Regions from separate parts of the Proteus columbae genome, predicted to be linked through region 3. Evidence: predicted binding sites of a transcription regulator. Region 3 holds the regulator's gene; each other region holds the start of a gene.
What was found. The regulator PurR, encoded in region 3, represses purine synthesis genes. The targets are predictions, from matches to a motif close to CANGCAAACGTTTGCNTG.
Positions count from the first base shown of each region.

Region 1: a site for PurR is predicted at 1,809-1,826, ahead of purM (phosphoribosylformylglycinamidine cyclo-ligase). Genes of this name have one in related genera too.
Region 2: a site for PurR is predicted at 3,916-3,933, ahead of purL (phosphoribosylformylglycinamidine synthase). Genes of this name have one in related genera too.

Region 1 covers NZ_CP043925.1:2,313,533-2,319,855, forward strand. The annotation lists gene uraA (uracil permease) at 1-921, opposite strand, end outside; gene upp (uracil phosphoribosyltransferase) at 1,031-1,657, opposite strand; gene purM (phosphoribosylformylglycinamidine cyclo-ligase) at 1,889-2,929, shown strand; gene purN (phosphoribosylglycinamide formyltransferase) at 2,943-3,572, shown strand; gene speG (spermidine N1-acetyltransferase) at 3,679-4,269, shown strand; gene ppk1 (polyphosphate kinase 1) at 4,316-6,323, shown strand, end outside.
Region 2 covers NZ_CP043925.1:2,717,017-2,723,339, forward strand. The annotation lists gene purL (phosphoribosylformylglycinamidine synthase) at 1-3,834, opposite strand, end outside; gene mltF (membrane-bound lytic murein transglycosylase MltF) at 4,099-5,571, shown strand.
Region 3 covers NZ_CP043925.1:1,776,268-1,782,590, forward strand. The annotation lists gene punC (purine nucleoside transporter PunC) at 276-1,493, opposite strand; gene punR (DNA-binding transcriptional activator PunR) at 1,612-2,514, shown strand; gene purR (HTH-type transcriptional repressor PurR) at 2,541-3,566, opposite strand; gene F1325_RS19560 (YnhF family membrane protein) at 3,835-3,918, shown strand; gene sodB (superoxide dismutase [Fe]) at 4,056-4,634, opposite strand; gene F1325_RS08620 (sulfite exporter TauE/SafE family protein) at 4,919-5,734, opposite strand; gene F1325_RS08625 (Grx4 family monothiol glutaredoxin) at 6,238-6,323, shown strand, end outside.

The DNA.
Region 1 (6,323 bases), 540 kb from region 3:
ACCAATAACCCATGAGCTGTAAACCTTAGTGATAGCCATAACACCAATGTTTTCACCATAAGTGGTATTAGGTGTTGAACCAAAGAAACCCGAGATAATGGTAGAGAAACCGTTTGCGAACATAGAACGATGTAAACCTGGGTTTTTCATTAAATCGCGTTGTACAATATTTGCTGTAACAACAAGGTGTCCAACGTGCTCAGCAATAACAACTAATGCGGCAGGCAGAATAATAAAGATAGCACTCCATTCAAAACGCGGTGAATAGAATGTCGGTAGTGCAAACCAGTTAGCTTCTTTAATTGGTGTAATATCAACAACGCCCAAGAAGAAAGAGAGTGCATAACCTGCTAATACCCCAATAAGAATAGGAATAATAGCAAGGAATCCTCTAAACATCACAGAGCCTAAGATAGTCACACCTAGAGTCACCATAGAAATAAGCAGTGTCTGACTATCAACTGGTGCATCTGCACTTGGTAATAATCCTGCCATTCCCGCAGCGGTTCCTGCTAATTCAAGTCCGATGACGGCAACGATTGCGCCCATTGCCGCAGGCGGAAACATCACATTAATCCAGCCTCGCCCTGCTATTTTGACAATACCTGCAACGATACAAAATAACACTCCACAGACGATGAATCCCCCAAGTGCTAATTCATACCCTAAAGGTAACAATAAAAGTACAGGTGAGATAAACGCAAAACTTGAACCTAAATAAGCAGGAATGCGTCCTTTACAAATAAAGAGATAAAGCAGGGTTCCGATCCCGTTAAATAACAATATTGTTGCCGGATTAACTTTAAATAAAATTGGCACAAGTACGGTGGCGCCAAACATTGCAAACAGATGTTGAAGACTCAACGGAATTGTTTGTAATAATGGTGGGCGCTCTTCTACCCCGATTGCACGACGAGTCATGCTTACGACCTCTCTTTGATATGAATGTGAAATTGGTTTGTATATTTCTAACTATAGAACAAGATATTTAGGTTCAAAAAAAAGCCGACTATCAAAGTCGGCTTAATTATTATTTTGTACCAAATATCTTATCACCAGCATCGCCAAGACCTGGAACGATGTACCCGTGCTCATTAAGATGGCTATCAATAGATGCAGTATATAATTCCACATCTGGATGAGCTTCTTCTAATGCCTTAATACCTTCTGGAGCAGCAACCAGTACTAATACTTTAATTGAAGTACAACCCGCATTTTTTAATAAATCAATTGTGGCAATCATAGAGCCGCCTGTTGCTAACATAGGGTCAACAACAAGAGCCATACGCTCTTCAATATTGGATGCTAATTTCTGGAAGTAAGGGACAGGTTTTAATGTTTCTTCATCGCGGTAAACGCCAACTACACTGATTCGGGCACTAGGAATATTTTCTAATACTCCGTCCATCATCCCGATACCTGCACGGAGGATAGGAACTACTGTGATTTTTTTTCCTTTAATCTGTTCTATCTCTACCGAACCACACCAACCTTCTATTGTTACCGTCTCTGTTTCTAAATCGGCGGTAGCTTCATACGTCAGTAGACTGGAAACTTCTGAAGCCAGTTCACGAAAGCGTTTAGTGCTTATATCATGATCTCGCATCAGCCCCAATTTATGTTGAATGAGTGGGTGTTTTACCTCAACGATCTTCATAATTTCTCCTAATGTACGACGCAGCCTGACAAAAAAATCGCGAGATTATACCGCTTTTTTGCCAATATTCCATCGTTTTTCTATTGATATTGATCAAGCGCACAGCTTTTAACCACACCAACATGAATAATTGTGACCTACAAAGAAGATCCTCGCAAACGTTTGCTTTGCCTGTTAGAATAGCGCTCGCACACATTTTTTCTTAACAGCAACTTGCCGTGAGGGCTCTACGTGACTAACAAATCCTCTCTCAGCTATAAAGATGCCGGTGTCGATATTGATGCAGGTAATGCTTTAGTCGATCGTATCAAAGGTGTAGTAAAAGAAACCCGCCGTCCTGAAGTTATGGGGGGTTTAGGTGGCTTTGGCGCACTTTGTGCAATTCCATCTAAATACCGTGAACCTATTTTAGTTTCAGGCACAGATGGCGTAGGAACTAAACTTCGCCTTGCGATGGATTTAAATCGCCATGATGACATCGGGATTGATTTAGTCGCAATGTGTGTCAACGATTTAATTGTTCAAGGTGCAGAACCCCTTTTCTTCCTTGACTACTATGCCACAGGAAAATTAGATGTCGATACCGCAGCACGCGTAGTAACAGGTATTGCAGAAGGTTGTAAGCAATCTGGTTGTGCATTAGTCGGTGGTGAAACTGCTGAAATGCCAGGAATGTATCACGGTAATGATTATGATATCGCAGGCTTTTGTGTCGGCGTGGTTGAAAAATCAGAAATTATCGATGGTAGCAAAGTTAAAACTGGCGATGCTCTAATCGCTTTAGCATCAAGTGGTCCTCATTCTAATGGTTATTCATTAGTCAGAAAAATTCTTGAAGTCAGCAATACACAAGCTGAAAGCACATCCTTAGGTAATAAATCATTAGCTGATCACCTATTAGCCCCTACTCGTATTTATGTAAAGTCACTACTTTCATTAATTGAAAATGTGGATATCCATGCTGTGGCACATATTACAGGTGGCGGATTCTGGGAAAATATTCCTCGTGTATTACCTGAAAATACGCAAGCGCGTATTGATAGTAAAAGCTGGGAATGGCCACTGGTTTTTAAATGGTTACAAGATGCGGGACAAGTCAGCACACATGAAATGTATCGTACCTTTAACTGTGGTGTTGGATTGTTAATTGCCGTTAACCCAAATGACGTTGAAAAAACATTAGCACATCTTGCTGAGTGTGGTGAAAACGCATGGTTAATTGGTGAAATTGCGCCACAAGCTGCGGGTGAAGCACAAGTTATTATTAACTAATGAAAACATGTGTATGAAAAATATTGTCGTCCTCATCTCAGGAAACGGCAGCAACCTACAGGCGATTATTGACGCCTGTAGGGCAAATAAAATCACGGGTAATGTGGTTGCTGTCTTAAGTAATAAAGCTAATGCGTATGGTCTTGAACGGGCAAAACTTGCTGATATTCCAGCATATTTTGTTGATCCAACTCTATATAATGACAGAACTGATTACGATAAAGCATTAATTGAAAAAATCGATGCTTATCAGCCCGACATTGTGGTTTTAGCCGGTTTTATGCGTATTTTATCGCCTGATTTTGTGACTCATTATCAGCATAAATTATTAAATATTCATCCTTCTTTACTTCCTAAATATCCCGGATTACACACTCATCGCCAAGTTTTAGCGAATAAAGACTCTTTTCATGGCGTTACCGTCCATTTTGTTACAGAAGAACTTGATGGTGGTCCCATGATTATTCAAGCTCGCATTCCTGTTTTACCAGATGATACTGAACAATCATTACAAACAAGAATACAAGCAGAAGAGTATCGTATTTATCCACTAGCGATCGGTTGGTTAGCTGACGAGCGATTAAAAATGCAGAATAATCAAGCCGTTCTCGATGATATTGCGCTTTTCGACAACCTTGGTTGACTATTTCGTTTAAGATAAAAAGTCACATTGTGCTACACTGTAGCCCACGTGACTTTTTTTGTGTCACCCTTTTCTCTTTTTATTCAATGCATTCACCGAGGTGCTTATGTCCGGTGGTAAGAAAGTTCCACCTATAAAATTACGTCCTCTCGAACGAGAAGATCTCTCTTTTGTCCATCAACTTGATAATAACGCCAGCGTTATGCGCTATTGGTTTGAAGAGCCTTATGAGGCTTTTATCGAGTTAAGCGACCTTTATGAAAAACATATTCACGACCAAAGTGAACGCCGTTTTATTGCTGAAAGTGACGGCACTAAAGTTGGACTTGTCGAGTTGGTTGAAATTGATTATGTTCACCGTCGTGCTGAATTCCAAATTATCATTGCTCCTGCGCATCAAGGCCATGGATATGCTGCACGCGCGGCGAAACTTGCGATGGATTATGCATTTTCTGTACTTAATTTATACAAACTCTATTTAATCGTCGATAAAGAGAATGCTAAAGCGATTCATATTTATGAAAAGCTTGGCTTTAAAAAAGAAGGTGATTTAATAGATGAGTTTTTTGTTAACGGTGCCTACCGTTCTGCGATTAGAATGTGTACTTTCCAAGCACCTTATTTTGAACAAAAAGCCAAAGAGGCGAAACCCGAGAATTTTGTTAAACCGGGTGCGACTATTAAGCAACACGTCTGATTTATTCAGATATTAAGTTTTAACTTTAACCCTTGTTGGAGTTCAGATGTCCCAGGAACGACTCTATATTGATAAAGAGATCAGTTGGCTTGCATTTAATGAACGTGTATTACAAGAAGCGGCTGATAAAAGAAACCCGTTAATTGAAAGAGTCAGGTTTCTGGGGATCTATTCAAATAATCTTGATGAGTTTTACAAGGTTCGTTTTGCCGATGTAAAACGCCGTATTTTGATTAATGAAGAACGTGGCTCACGCTCCGCGTCAAGCCATGCTCGCCATCTTATAAAGAAAATTCAATCAAAAGTAGCTAAAGCCGACCAAGAGTTTGATGCTTTATATAATGATTTGTTACTTGAAATGGCGCGAAACCAAATCTTTTTAATTAATGAACGCCAAATCTCACCTAATCAACAAATCTGGTTACGCCAATATTTCCGTCAAAATTTAAGAAAACACATCACGCCTATTTTAATTAATCCTGAAACAGACTTGGTTGAGTTTCTTAAAGATGACTACACCTATTTAGCGGTTGAAATTGTACAAGGGCAAATTATTCATTATGCCCTGTTAGAAATTCCGTCAGATAAAGTACCTCGTTTTGTTATTCTGCCGACAGAACAAGGACGTAGTAAGAAAAAATCCATGATTTTATTGGATAATATTTTACGCTACTGTCTTGATGAGGTGTTTAAAGGCTTCTTTGATTATGACTCATTAAGTGCTTATTCCATGAAAATGACGCGAGATGCAGAATACGATCTTGCAACAGAAATGGAATCAAGTTTACTTGAAATGATGTCATCAACATTAAAACAACGTCTTACCGCAGAGCCTGTCCGTTTTGTTTATCAACGCGATATGCCTGATGAAATGGTGGCGTTGCTGCGCAGTAAATTAGGTTTATCGAATAATGACTCCGTCATTGCTGGTGGTCGTTATCATAATTTTAAAGATTTTATTAACTTCCCAAATGAGGGTAGTAAATTTCTGTTAAATAAACCTATTCCACGTTTACGCCATATTTGGTTTGATAACTTCCGTAATGGCTTTGATGCGATACGTGAGCGTGATGTTTTGCTCTATTATCCTTATCATACCTTTGAGCATGTGTTGGAATTGTTGCGCCAAGCCTCTTTTGACCCAAGTGTTATCTCAATCAAAATCAATATTTACCGTGTTGCTAAAGACTCTCGAATTATTGATTCGATGATCCACGCTGCGCATAATGGCAAACGTGTCACAGTAGTTGTTGAGTTACAAGCACGTTTTGATGAAGCAGCGAATATCCACTGGGCAAAACGCCTGACTGAAGCGGGCGTTCACGTTATTTTCTCTGCACCGGGTTTAAAAATTCACGCGAAGTTATTTATCATTTCACGTTTAGAAAATGGTGAAATCATTCGCTATGCTCATATCGGTACGGGGAACTTTAACGAAAAAACAGCGCGTCTTTATACTGACTATTCACTATTAACGACTAACACTGAAATTACCAATGAAGTACGTCGCGTTTTTAGCTTTATTGAAAACCCTTATCGCCCTGTCACCTTTGAGCATTTAATGGTTTCGCCACAAAACTCGCGCACCCTTTTAAATCAATTAATCACCAATGAAATTCATAGTGCACAAGCAGGGCATCCTGCGGGTATTACATTAAAAGTGAATAATTTAGTTGATGAAGAATTAGTTAATCGCCTTTATGACGCTTCAGAAGCAGGCGTAAAAGTACGGCTGTTAGTCCGAGGAATGTGTTCTTTAGTGCCTAATCAGCCAGGATTTAGTGAAAACATTCAAGTAACCAGTATTGTTGACCGCTTTTTAGAGCATGATCGTGTTTATGTTTTCACCAATAAAGGGGATGAAAAAATCTTTCTCTCCTCTGCCGATTGGATGACGCGAAATCTTGATTATCGCATTGAAGTTGCAGTGGCTTTGCTTGATCCTCAACTTAAACAGCGCGTTCTTGATATACTGGATATTCAATTTAATGACACCGTAAAAGCACGTTATATCGATAAAGATTTAACAAATAGCTATGTTCCTCGTGGAAATA
Region 2 (6,323 bases), 940 kb from region 3:
CCAATTATCTGGATGCCAAGAATTACTGACTGTTCTAAACACTCGTTCTGGGTGAGGCATCATAATGGTTGAGCGACCATCTTTTGTAGTGACAGCAGTGATCCCTTTTACAGAGCCATTAGGATTTAATGGATATTGTTCTGTAGGATTACCGTAGTGATCCACAAAACGTAATCCCACTAAATTTTGTGCTTCTAGTTGTGCTAGTTGCTCAGCATTACGGAATTCAGCAAAACCCTCACCATGAGAAACTGCGATAGGCATTTGTGAACCCACCATACCTTGTAGTAATAATGATGGGCTTTCTGTCACTTTCACTAAACTAAAGCGCGCTTCAAAACGCTCAGAACGATTGCGAACAAAACGAGGCCACAAATCTGCACCTGGAATAAGTTCTGATAATGTCGACATCATTTGGCAACCATTACAGACCCCTAGGGATAAGGTATCTTGGCGTTCAAAGAATTGGGCAAACTCATCACGTAAGCGAGAATTAAATAAGATGGACTTCGCCCAGCCTTCCCCCGCACCTAATACGTCACCGTAAGAGAATCCACCACAAGCCACCAGCACATCAAAATCACTGAGTGAACGTCGTGATGAATGTAAGTCACTCATATGAACGTCGATAGCATCAAAACCAGCCCTGTCAAAAGCAGCCGCCATTTCAACATGAGAGTTAACACCTTGCTCTCTTAAAACCGCAATACGAGGGCGGCTCCCTGTTGCAATATAAGGTGCAGCAATATCTTCATTTGGATCAAAGGTTAACTTCACATTTAACCCAGGATCGTTGAGATCTTGTTTTGCTTGATGCTCTTCATCCGCACACTCTGGATTATCACGTAAGCGTTGCATTTGCCATGTTGTTTCTGCCCACCAAAGACGCAATGTACTGCGTTTTTCGTTGTAAACTTCCGTTTCACGACTTTGGATAATAATGGCATCATTTTCTGTTGCTTGACCTAAATAATGTAAACAATCCGATAAACCATATTCAGCAAATAATGCTTCGACGACTTCTTGATGTTCAGCACGAATTTGGATCACACCACCGAGCTCTTCATTAAAGAGTCCAGCTAAAATATCTTCATCATAAGCACTGATATCAACGTGTAAGCCACAATGGCCTGTAAATGCCATTTCTACAAGAGTGACAAATAACCCACCATCAGAGCGATCGTGATAGGCCAACAATTTGCCTTCATTGACCAATTGTTGCATCACATTGAAGAACTGTTTCAACTGTTCAACATCACGAAGATCAGCCGCTTTCTGACCTAATTGGCGATAAACTTGAGCTAGTGCCGTTGCACCTAATGCATTATGACCATTGCCCAAATCAATTAAATACAAGCGGTTTCCAGCTTGTGTTGATAATTCAGGCGTCACTGTTTTACGCACATCTTCAACACGAGAGAATGCTGTAATAACTAAAGATAGTGGAGAAGTAACCTCTTTGGTTTTCCCATCTTTATCTTGCCAGCGCGTCTTCATTGACATCGAATCTTTGCCCACAGGAATAGTAATACCTAGCTTTGGACATAACTCTTCACCAATGGCTTTCACTGCGTCATATAAACCTGCATCTTCACCCGGATGACCTGCTGCTGACATCCAGTTAGCCGAAAGCTTAATGCGATTAAGCGCTTCTACATCACAACCCGCCATATTTGTTAGTGCTTCACCGACAGCCATACGTGCAGAGGCAGCAAAATCTAACAGTGCGATAGGTGCTCGTTCACCAATAGACATAGCTTCGCCATAATAGCTATCTAATGTTGCTGTGGTAACAGCACAATTGGCAACCGGAATTTGCCAAGGCCCGACCATTTGATCACGCGCAACCATTCCTGTTACGGTACGGTCACCAATGGTAATTAAGAAGGTTTTTTCAGCAACGGCTGGTAAATGAAGAACACGATAGACGGCATCTTTTAAATCGATATCTTTACGGGAGAGATACTCACCTTCTGTTTTAAGTGATTTTACATCACGCAACATTTTAGGTGCTTTACCTAATAATATGTCTAATGGCATATCAATCGGCTTATTATCAAAGTGTGTATCATTGAGCACTAATTCACGCTCTTGCGTTGCTTCACCAATCACAGTATAAGGTGCTCTTTCACGCTGACATAACGCATCAAAAAGAGGCATTTTTTCAGGCGATACCGCTAATACATAACGCTCTTGAGATTCATTACACCAGATCTCAAGTGGGCTCATACCCGGTTCATCATTAAGAACATCACGTAATTCAAAACGACCACCACGACCGCCATCATTAACTAATTCAGGCATTGCATTAGAAAGACCACCAGCACCAACGTCATGAATAAATAAGATCGGGTTATCGTCACCTAATTGCCAGCAACGGTCGATAACTTCTTGGCAACGGCGTTCCATTTCTGGGTTATCACGCTGAACAGAGGCGAAATCTAAATCAGCATCTGATTGACCTGATGTCATAGAAGAAGCGGCACCACCACCAAGACCGATGTTCATAGAGGGTCCACCAAGTACAATTAACTTAGCACCAACTGTGATTTCGCCTTTTTGTACGTGATCTTCACGAATATTACCAATACCCCCTGCTAACATGATGGGTTTATGGTAGCCGCGAATTTCAACACCATTGTGGCTATTTACTTGTTCTTCATAGGTTCTGAAATAACCTAATAATGCCGGACGACCGAATTCATTATTAAATGCCGCACCACCTAGTGGACCTTCAGTCATAATGTCTAATGCATTAACAATACGCTCTGGTTTGCCAAAATCTTCTTCCCAAGGCTGTTCAAATCCCGGAATACGTAAGTTAGAAACCGAAAATCCAACTAGACCAGCTTTAGGTTTTGCACCGCGTCCCGTTGCGCCTTCATCTCGAATTTCACCGCCTGAACCCGTTGCAGCCCCCGGCCATGGTGAAATTGCTGTTGGGTGGTTATGTGTTTCTACTTTCATCAAGATATGTACAGGCTCTTGATGATAGTGATAATGCCCTTTTTCTGTATCAGGATAAAAACGCCCCGCCACAGAGCCTTCCATTACTGCCGCATTATCTTTATAAGCTGACATGACATAATCAGGCGTTTGCTCAAACGTATTTTTAATCATTTTAAATAATGATTTATCTTGAGCTTTACCATCAATTATCCAATCAGCATTAAATATTTTGTGGCGACAGTGTTCAGAGTTAGCTTGTGCAAACATATAAAGCTCAACATCTGTTGGATTACGCTGTAAGCGGTTAAAAGCATCGACTAAGTAATCAACTTCATCGTCTGCCAGCGCTAATCCCATTTCGATATTCGCTTTTATTAGTGCATCTTTGCCTTTTGCAAGCACATCAATCGTTTTTAGTGGTGCTGGCGTTTGCTCGGCAAAAAGTGCATTTACATCTTGATAATTTAAGAAGATGGTTTCCATCATTCGATCATGAATAAAACCATAAAGCTGTTGCCACTGATTGTCTGTCATCGTACCGCACTCAATAAAGTAGGCGATACCACGTTCAATTCGGACAACCTTGGCTAAACCACAGTTATGTGCAATATCTGTCGCTTTAGAAGACCAAGGTGAAATTGTTCCCGGGCGAGGTGTAACAACTCGCATTTCCCCAACAGGCTCATGTTCTGTTAATGAAGGTCCATAATGCAGTAGTTGACGTAATTTAGTTTGATCATCTTCAGATAACTGCCCTTCCACTTTCGCGAAATGGACAAATTCCGCGTATATACCTTGTACAGGAAGATCATTTTCCTGACATAGAGTGAGTAATTTATTAATACGAAACGCGGATAAAGCGGGGGAGCCACGCAGGATTTCCATAGTATTGAGTTCTCTCTTTTAGCAGCTAACCTGACCAATCATTCAGGGGAAACGCGCCTAGTATAATAGAATAACCGCTCAGACGAAACCGTTTGCGTGAACAAAATAACGGCATTTAACTTAGAGTGTTTTAATGATTAATTGGTGTAATCAAGTTGCGTCTTGCCAATATGTTAAGCAAAATGCTCGATTACTGGAAATTTATCCATGTTAAAATGACGATTTTACACACAACAATAAACAACGTTAACGAGAACCAACCTATTGAATAATATAAGGATAAACTATTTCGTTATCGTTATCATAGCGCTCTTTTCAGCGGCTATTATCGCGTTGAATATTACATGGCCAGATAGGCAAAAAGCGCAGATAAATAAGATTTTATCTCGTGGTGAGTTAAGAATTAGTACGATACCTTCACCATTGATAACGATGAACGATAAAAAGGACCCCGTAGGTTTCGATTATGAATTAGTGAAACGCTTTGCAGATTACCTAGGCGTGAAACTTGTCGTTAATATGCGGACAAATATCAACCAAATGTTTGATGATCTGGAGAATAATAAAGCTGACTTTATCGCCGCCGGATTACTTTATAATAAAGAGAGATTAGATACGACACGCAGTGGCCCTGCTTATTTTTCAGTTTCTCAACAGCTTATTTACCGTAAAGGGACATTAAGACCACGTAGTTTTGATTCGTTAGATGGGCGACTTGTTGTCACTGCTGGCTCAGCTCATGCAAGTTTATTGCGAACATTAAAAGAGACGCAATACCCCGAGCTTGAATGGGAAGAATCAGATAATCAGACGACCTCGCAACTGCTAGAAGCATTATCAGAAGGTAAAATAACCTATGTTCTAGCAGATTCCATCAGTGTTGCAGTACAACAACGCATTCATCCTAATGTTGCCGTAGGGTTTGAAGTCACTGAAAGCCGTCCACTAACGTGGTATTTGCCTGATGGTGAAGATAATAGCTTATATGCAGCGATGCTCGATTACTTTAATCAATTATCTCAAGAAGATGTGTTAGCAAGACTAGAAGAAAAATATTTTGGCCATGTAGGTACATTTGATTACTTCGATACTATCTCTTTTATTACAGCGATAGATTCTATTTTGCCAAACTATCAGCCTCTTTTTGAAAAGTATGCAGATACTTTCGATTGGCGGTTATTGGCAGCTATGGCATGGCAAGAATCACATTGGGATCCTCATGCTACATCACCAACTGGAGTTAGAGGATTGATGATGTTAACTCGCCCTACTGCATCAAGTATGGGCGTTACTGACAGGCTTGATCCCGAAGAGAGTGTTCGAGGAGGAGCACAATATCTTAAACATCTCCTTTCGCGCTTGCCGGATTCTATTCCAGAAGATGAAAAAATTTGGTTTGCATTGGCAGCATATAATATGGGATTTGGTCATATGCTTGATGCCAGAAGGCTTACGGAGCAACAAAATGCCGATCCTGATAGTTGGCTAGATGTAAAATCAAGATTACCTCTACTTAGCCAAAAGAAATATTATGCAGACCTCCCTTATGGCTATGCCAGAGGCCATGAGGCTTATCGCTATGTTGAAAACATTCGACGATATCAACTTAGCCTTGTCGGTTACCTTCAAGCCAAAGAGAGCAAAAATAAAATATTATCTAAAGATAAAGAGAATGATAACGATGAAGAGCAAGAAAGCTCATCATTATCATTGACTCAAGATATGGCTTATCAATAATTTTTGTACTTAAAAACAGCCTATTAAACAACATAGCCTCTTTTATAGAGGCTTATTTATTTCATTTCTACTATTCAAAAATCACTCCAACCATTAAAACAATCCCTAAATTAATATTTTCTTAATATTAAAAATTGTTACATTTTGTCATGCTATTTTTTACCCAAAATAGGGAAAATTCATGTGTTAAAAAATGTAACACTCATTAGCCAAAACACTCACCTAATGAGTAAATTGTATTTAAAATGATCCAATTAGTCATTTTAGGACTATCAGAATAAGTGAAATATAAGAAAAAATTAACTTAAATACGTAGGAATTATCTCATACGTTATTATTCATTTTATGATTATTATTTTGGGAGAAACTTTTTTCACGATAAAAATTAACCTAAACGCGTCATTATTAACATCTAACTTATTGAATTATATATATTGCGATAATCTATAATTGATTTTATTAATTTTTCTAACCTAATGTTAATAACATTACTTTTTGTAAAGTTAAAATAATGTTAATTGCATTGTCTATTAAATTTATCTGCCTGATAAACTTTTTCACCCATAAATTGAGTAATAAAAAGAATAAACCTACATAAAACTCTATTAATATGGAATAGGCAAGATTAAATATGAAAATTGAGTAAATCAACAAAATGTTATATCAAATAGAATGCCTTTGTTGATATCATATAAACCAGTCATTATTCGAAACAACTCGAAATATAATGCAAATCAATTTTTATATTCCGA
Region 3 (6,323 bases):
AAACATAAAGCTAAGAAAGGATGTGTACAGATTGATAGTATTAAAATGGTATTGTGTTCATTATGAATTGAACGAATAGAATTAATAAAACAACTAATCTGACATAATCAGCAAATAATCTGTTTAATGTCTCAAAATCCGAAAGAAAAATAAACAAAACGCTATTACAGCGTATAGGTAAGTATAGAGACGTAGCATATTTTTCTCTAGAAAAGAAAAAGGCCATTTTTTATAAAATGGCCTTTTTAAGATGATTCTTAAAATAAGGAGAGCGATTATTCTGCGGTTTGAATCGTGTGCTTGGTAACAGATTTATTGCGCTGAATAAAGTAGCCAACCGCCATTGGAATTGCTGTTAACGCCATAATTGCAGTGGTGTTAATCAGAGGTTGTTGGCTGATAAATGCGGACACAATAAAACTTGCTAAGCTACAAAGACCCAGTTGAAGTGCATTTTGTAATGCAGCTGCTTTACCACTAATTTCAGGGTAAGCAGATAAAGCATTAGATACTGCGATTGGATATGATGCACCATTCATTGCAGCCATAATACAGAATGGAATTAAAATAGTCGTTAATGTTGGCTCAGTAAATTTAGCAACAAGGTATAACGCAGTCATACTGACAGCATAACCAATTAACAACAGTGGCAGTAGCGTTTTACCTGTCATTTTTGACAGTAAAATACGACAGCCATAACCACCTACCATAAATGCAATAGTTTGTGGAATATAACTTAAACCGATATCCTGTGGAGAGTAGCCCATCTTTTCAAGAATGATTGGTGAGCCAGCTAACCAAGCAAAGAAACCTGCACTACAAGAAGCGTAAACTAATACGTTACCTGTGTAGAGAGGGGATTTTAGTAAAGTCGTAAATGAAGCGGTAGATTGGTTTTCATCAGTGACTGATTTTTGTTTAATGTTTTTTAGCATTAATGTCGGTAACATTAGAACTAATGTTACAGCCATTAACACCATGAAAATCATACGCCAGCCACCGTGATTTAATAACGAAGCACCGATTAAAGGTGCAAGTGCTGGTGATAATGCAACCAGTGGCATAATTAAAGCAAAAACGTGCTGAGCGCGAGATTCATCAAAACGGTCGATGACAAGAGCTTGCCAAATAACAGCGGCAGAGCAAACGCCGAAAGCTTGTAGGAAGCGCATAGCAAGTAAGCCAGTTGCACTCTCAACCCACAGCATACCAAGACAGCCTAAAGAGAAAAGGCTTAAACCAATAAGTAGAATAGGCTTACGACCGACTTTGTCAGAAAGAGGTCCCCAAAGTAATTGAGCAACAGCAAAGCCAAATAAAAAGATACTTAAGCTATTACTAATAGCACCTTCGCTGATAGAGAGTTCACGCTGCATCATACCAAATGCAGGTAAGTACATATCAATAGCTAAGTAACCTAGCATACTCAAACCCGCTAGGTACACCATAAAGCTCATAGGTGTTTTTGATTGTGTGGAAGTTTTAGAATTCATTTTATTTTCTATGCTATGTGATGTAGAACATTTTATGTATTGTAACTAAGACCTATTTTACTTGTGAAACGGGAATATTTGGTTAATGCTGTGAAAAATTTTCAAAGGAATAAACTCTATGTGGTCAGAATACTCTTTAGAAGTTGTTGATGCAGTTGCAAGAACAGGAAGTTTTAGCTCCGCTGCTCAAGAATTGCACAGAGTGCCATCCGCCGTTAGTTACACTGTTCGGCAATTAGAGGAATGGCTTGCCGTTCCTTTGTTTGAGCGCCGTCACCGTGATGTAGAATTAACCGATGCAGGTAAAATTTTCATCAAAGAAGCACGATCTGTTATCAAAAAAATGAATGACACTCGGCATCTTTGTCAACAAGTTTCTAATGGGTGGCGCGGTCAATTTAGTATAGCAGTTGATTGCATTGTTAAACCTGAAAGAACACAACAACTTATTCTCGATTTCTACCGCCATTTTCCTGATATTGAGCTGTATGTCTACCCTGAAGTGTTTAATGGCGTATGGGACTCCTTAGTTAATGGTCGTGTTGATTTAGCGATTGGTGCAACAAGAGCCTCACCAATTGGTGAACGTTATAGTTTTAGAGATATGGGATTTATGCCTTGGCGCTGTGTTTGTCATGTTGATCACCCTTTAGCGAAAGCACAACATCCATTAACGGATGATGAGATGCGACCTTATCCAAGTTTATGCTTAGAAGATACTTCACGCAGTTTACCAAAGCGTGACACTTGGGCGCTAAATAATCAGCGTAGAATGGTTGTTCCGACATGGGATATGGGGCTTGAATGCTTGTTAGCGGGATTATGCGTAGGAATGGTGCCTTGGCATCGTGCTGAACCTTTAATTGAACAAGGTAAGCTGGTTACTTTACAACTGGCACAACCATTGCCAGACAGCCCATGCTGCCTGACGTGGGTCGATAAAAGTGAATCACCCGCTTTGACATGGTTGTTAGATTATCTTGGAGATAGCCAAACCTTAAATGAGGAATGGCTTCGCTAGAAATCAGATAGCCGAATAAATCTGAATTAACGACGGTAGTCAATAAAAGGACCGTCAGCAACTGAACGGCGCTCAACTAATCGTGGATGAACTTCGATTGTTTGGGCGTCTTCGCGTTTGTTGACGATGCGATCAAGCAACATTGACAAAGCCATTTGACCTAAACGCTCTTTTGGCTGGTGGACTGTGGTTAATGCTGGCGTAAAATAACGCGCATTACGAATATTGTCGTAACCCACAATGGAAATATCGAAAGGAACACGTAAACCTAGCTCATCAGCGGCACAAATTGCGCCCATTGCCATCACATCACCACCACAAAAAACAGCAGTAGGGCGATGTTTTTGATTTAGCATCTGATACATGGCTTTATAACCAGATTCTGGCTCAAAGTCGCCTTGTACAATCCACTCATCTTTTACTGTGATTTTTGCTTCTTCCATGGCTTTTAAGAAACCTTGTAAGCGACCACCACCGGTATTACGTTCTAATGGACCAGGGATAATACCAATATCACGATGACCACGTTCAATAAGGTAACGACCCGCAATATAGCCACCATGAAAAGCATTATCGATAATCGTATCGGTAAAGTCACCACGCGCCTTACCCCAATCCATGACAACCATTGGAATATTACGATAGCCTTCTAACAGTGTCAGAAGGTGATCGGGGTATTCAGAACACATGACTAATAACCCATCAACACGTTTTTGTGCCAGCATCGCTAAATAGGCTTTTTGTTTATCGAGGTTATTATGTGAATTACATAAAATCAGTGTGTAGCCTTTGCTATAACAACTATTTTCAACAGCTTCAATCACTTCAGCAAAGTAAGGAGCTTCACTGGACGTGGCTAACAGGCCAATAGATTTGGTGTGATTGACTTTTAAACTACGCGCAACGGCACTAGGCGAATAATTTAATTCTTTTATAGCGGCCCAAACTGCTGCCCGTGTGTTCTCAGCAACAAAACGTGTTTTGTTGATCACATGAGAAACAGTCGTGGTTGATACGCCTGCGCGTTTTGCCACGTCTTTTATTGTTGCCATGGTGTGGAAAACTCCTGACCTTCATTGGTCTCTTTTATCTAATTTTATGGTTTAACTGCCAGTATAGTCATACATAGGGCAAACACTGGCAATAATTTAGCGATTAGCTGTGAATTTTGTATGATCTAGCTCAAAAGTGAAAGTATTAATCAATGTTATAAATTGTGCACTAGTCGCTATTTTAGCAAATTTTGATATGTGATAATAATTAACCATGACAAGGTTATGGTTAAAAAAGTGTATTATAATCATTTTGAGGGAGAAATAGATGGATACGGATCTGAAATTTGGTTTGAGTACAGCAGTAGCAGCGCTTGTTATGATTGTTTTATTTTCGACTATGTTGTTCTAATCACTGCTTTATAGAATATCCGATCAATTTAAATAATAGATTATCGAATATCTGAATATAACAAAGGGCTCAAGGCCCTTTGTTATTTTGTCACCAAAAATGAATCTCAATCACTCACCTTTGATTATCAAGCTCAATTAAGCAAGGTTAGCTTCAACAAATGACCAGTTAACCAGTGCCCAGAACTCTTCTAAATATTTAACGCGCGCATTACGGTAGTCGATGTAGTAAGCATGTTCCCATACGTCTACTGTTAACAGTGGTTTGTCTGCGCCTGAAACTGGAGTAGCAGCATTAGACGTGTTAACAATCGCAACTGAACCGTCTGCTTTTTTAACTAACCAAGTCCAACCTGAACCGAAGTTTTTAGCTGCCGCATCATTAAATTGCTTTTTGAACTCTTCAAAAGAGCCGAATGCTTTGTTGATAGCATCAGCAACTTTACCTGTTGGTGCGCCGCCTGCATTTGGTGCTAAACAGTTCCAGTAGAAAGTGTGGTTCCATACTTGAGCTGCATTATTAAAGATACCACCATCAGTAGATTTGATGATTTCTTCTAAGGATTTGCTTTCTAAATCAGTACCTTTAACCAGGTTATTTAAATTGGTTACGTAAGTTTGGTGGTGTTTGCCGTAGTGATATTCTAAAGTTTCTTTAGAGATGTGTGGCTCAAGAGCATCTAACGCATAAGGTAATTTTGGTAATTCGAAAGACATTGCGTACTCCTTTAAACTATCTATTTCGGGTTTTGTGCCTGAAATCATTCCATCAAAATCATTTGAATTGATAGAATGAGGCAAATGAATCACTAAGTTGTTACTATTTTGCTAATTATTTTAACAAAAATCTGCTGAAATAACAGCTAAATATCTTTTATCTATAGTTATAAGCCATATAGATTAATTATACTCATAAGAGTATATCCCACAGAGCAACTCGTAAAGCAGTAAAATATCGACTGTGTTTAGAGCCTATATCCTCTGATTGTTGCATTTTCTGCTTACTCTATCATCAGTGTATACATCATTTTCACTACGACTAAGAATAGAAATAATGCAAATATTTGGCGAACTCTTGGAATAGGTAGGCGATAAGCAACTTTTACACCGACAGGGGCGAAGAGAATGCTGGTAATGCTTATTCCAATAAAGGCAGGTAAATAAACAAAGCCTAAATAATAGTCATCAATATTTGTTTGATTCCAACCATAGATAATACCCATGATTGTGCCAATGGAAGCGATGATGACACCAATCATTGAAGAGGTTGCAATACATTTGCGTGTATTAAATCCCCAATGACTTAAAAGAGGAATGGTGATAGTCCCACCAGCAATGCCGATAAAGCTGGATATAAAGCCAATTAAAGAGCCACCACTGGTTAATGCCGGTTTTGAAACAACAGGATCTTTCACATTTTCTATGCGTTCTGCTTCTTTCTTTTTGGTTAATAATCCATAGATGGTATATACCATGAAAATACAGAACACGATTTGCAATATCGTGTTTGACATTTTTTGTACCAGAAATGTCCCAACAAGCATACCAATGATAGTGCCGATAGATAATAGAGGAAATTGCTGCCATAAAATGGCTTTATGTTTGTTATGTGAATACGCTGAAGATGCTGTGGAAAATATAATGACAGAGAACGAGGTAGATAAGGCAATTTTCATCACCATATCTGTTGGGATAGCTTGTTGACTCACTACATACATAACTACTGGAACAATGATTGCACCGCCTCCTATGCCAAGTAGTCCAGCAAAAAAGCCAGTGATACATCCCACTAAAAGAAACAGCAAAATCATATCCATAGTTAATACTCATCAAGGTTTATAACAAACTTATTTATATACATTATATCCTTTTAATAAAGTAGCGTTTTATCTTAATGTATAGATTATGAAATTTAATATATTGATTTTGATATAAAAGTGACTTGTTCTTTTCTTCTTGCTTATTCTATAAACCAACACCACCTAAAGCCGTTGTTATTTCATTTCATAATAAAGCAGTGCTTTATATACTTTAAAATCAAGTGAAGAAAAAATGCGCTTAAAATTAAGAAAGGAAAAACTGCAAAAATAAAAAGGGAGCTAATAGGATAAAACACACTCATAACCATCGGTAACGCATTGATTTATTTTTTATGCTTTATTGTGTTTTTTCTCATCAATAATCTCATAGATTAATACCAACTTATTGTTTTATATCGAGAACTAAACTTATATAGAGGTTTCTAATATAAAGTGGTATTCTTCTTTCATGTTTTCCCCTATAAAGCATATCGAATATAAAAGGCTGTAAGGACTTACAAATGACGACTATTGAAAAAATTGAACGCCAGATCAATGAAAACCCAATTATTTTATACATGAAAGGTTCACCAAAATTACCAAGTTG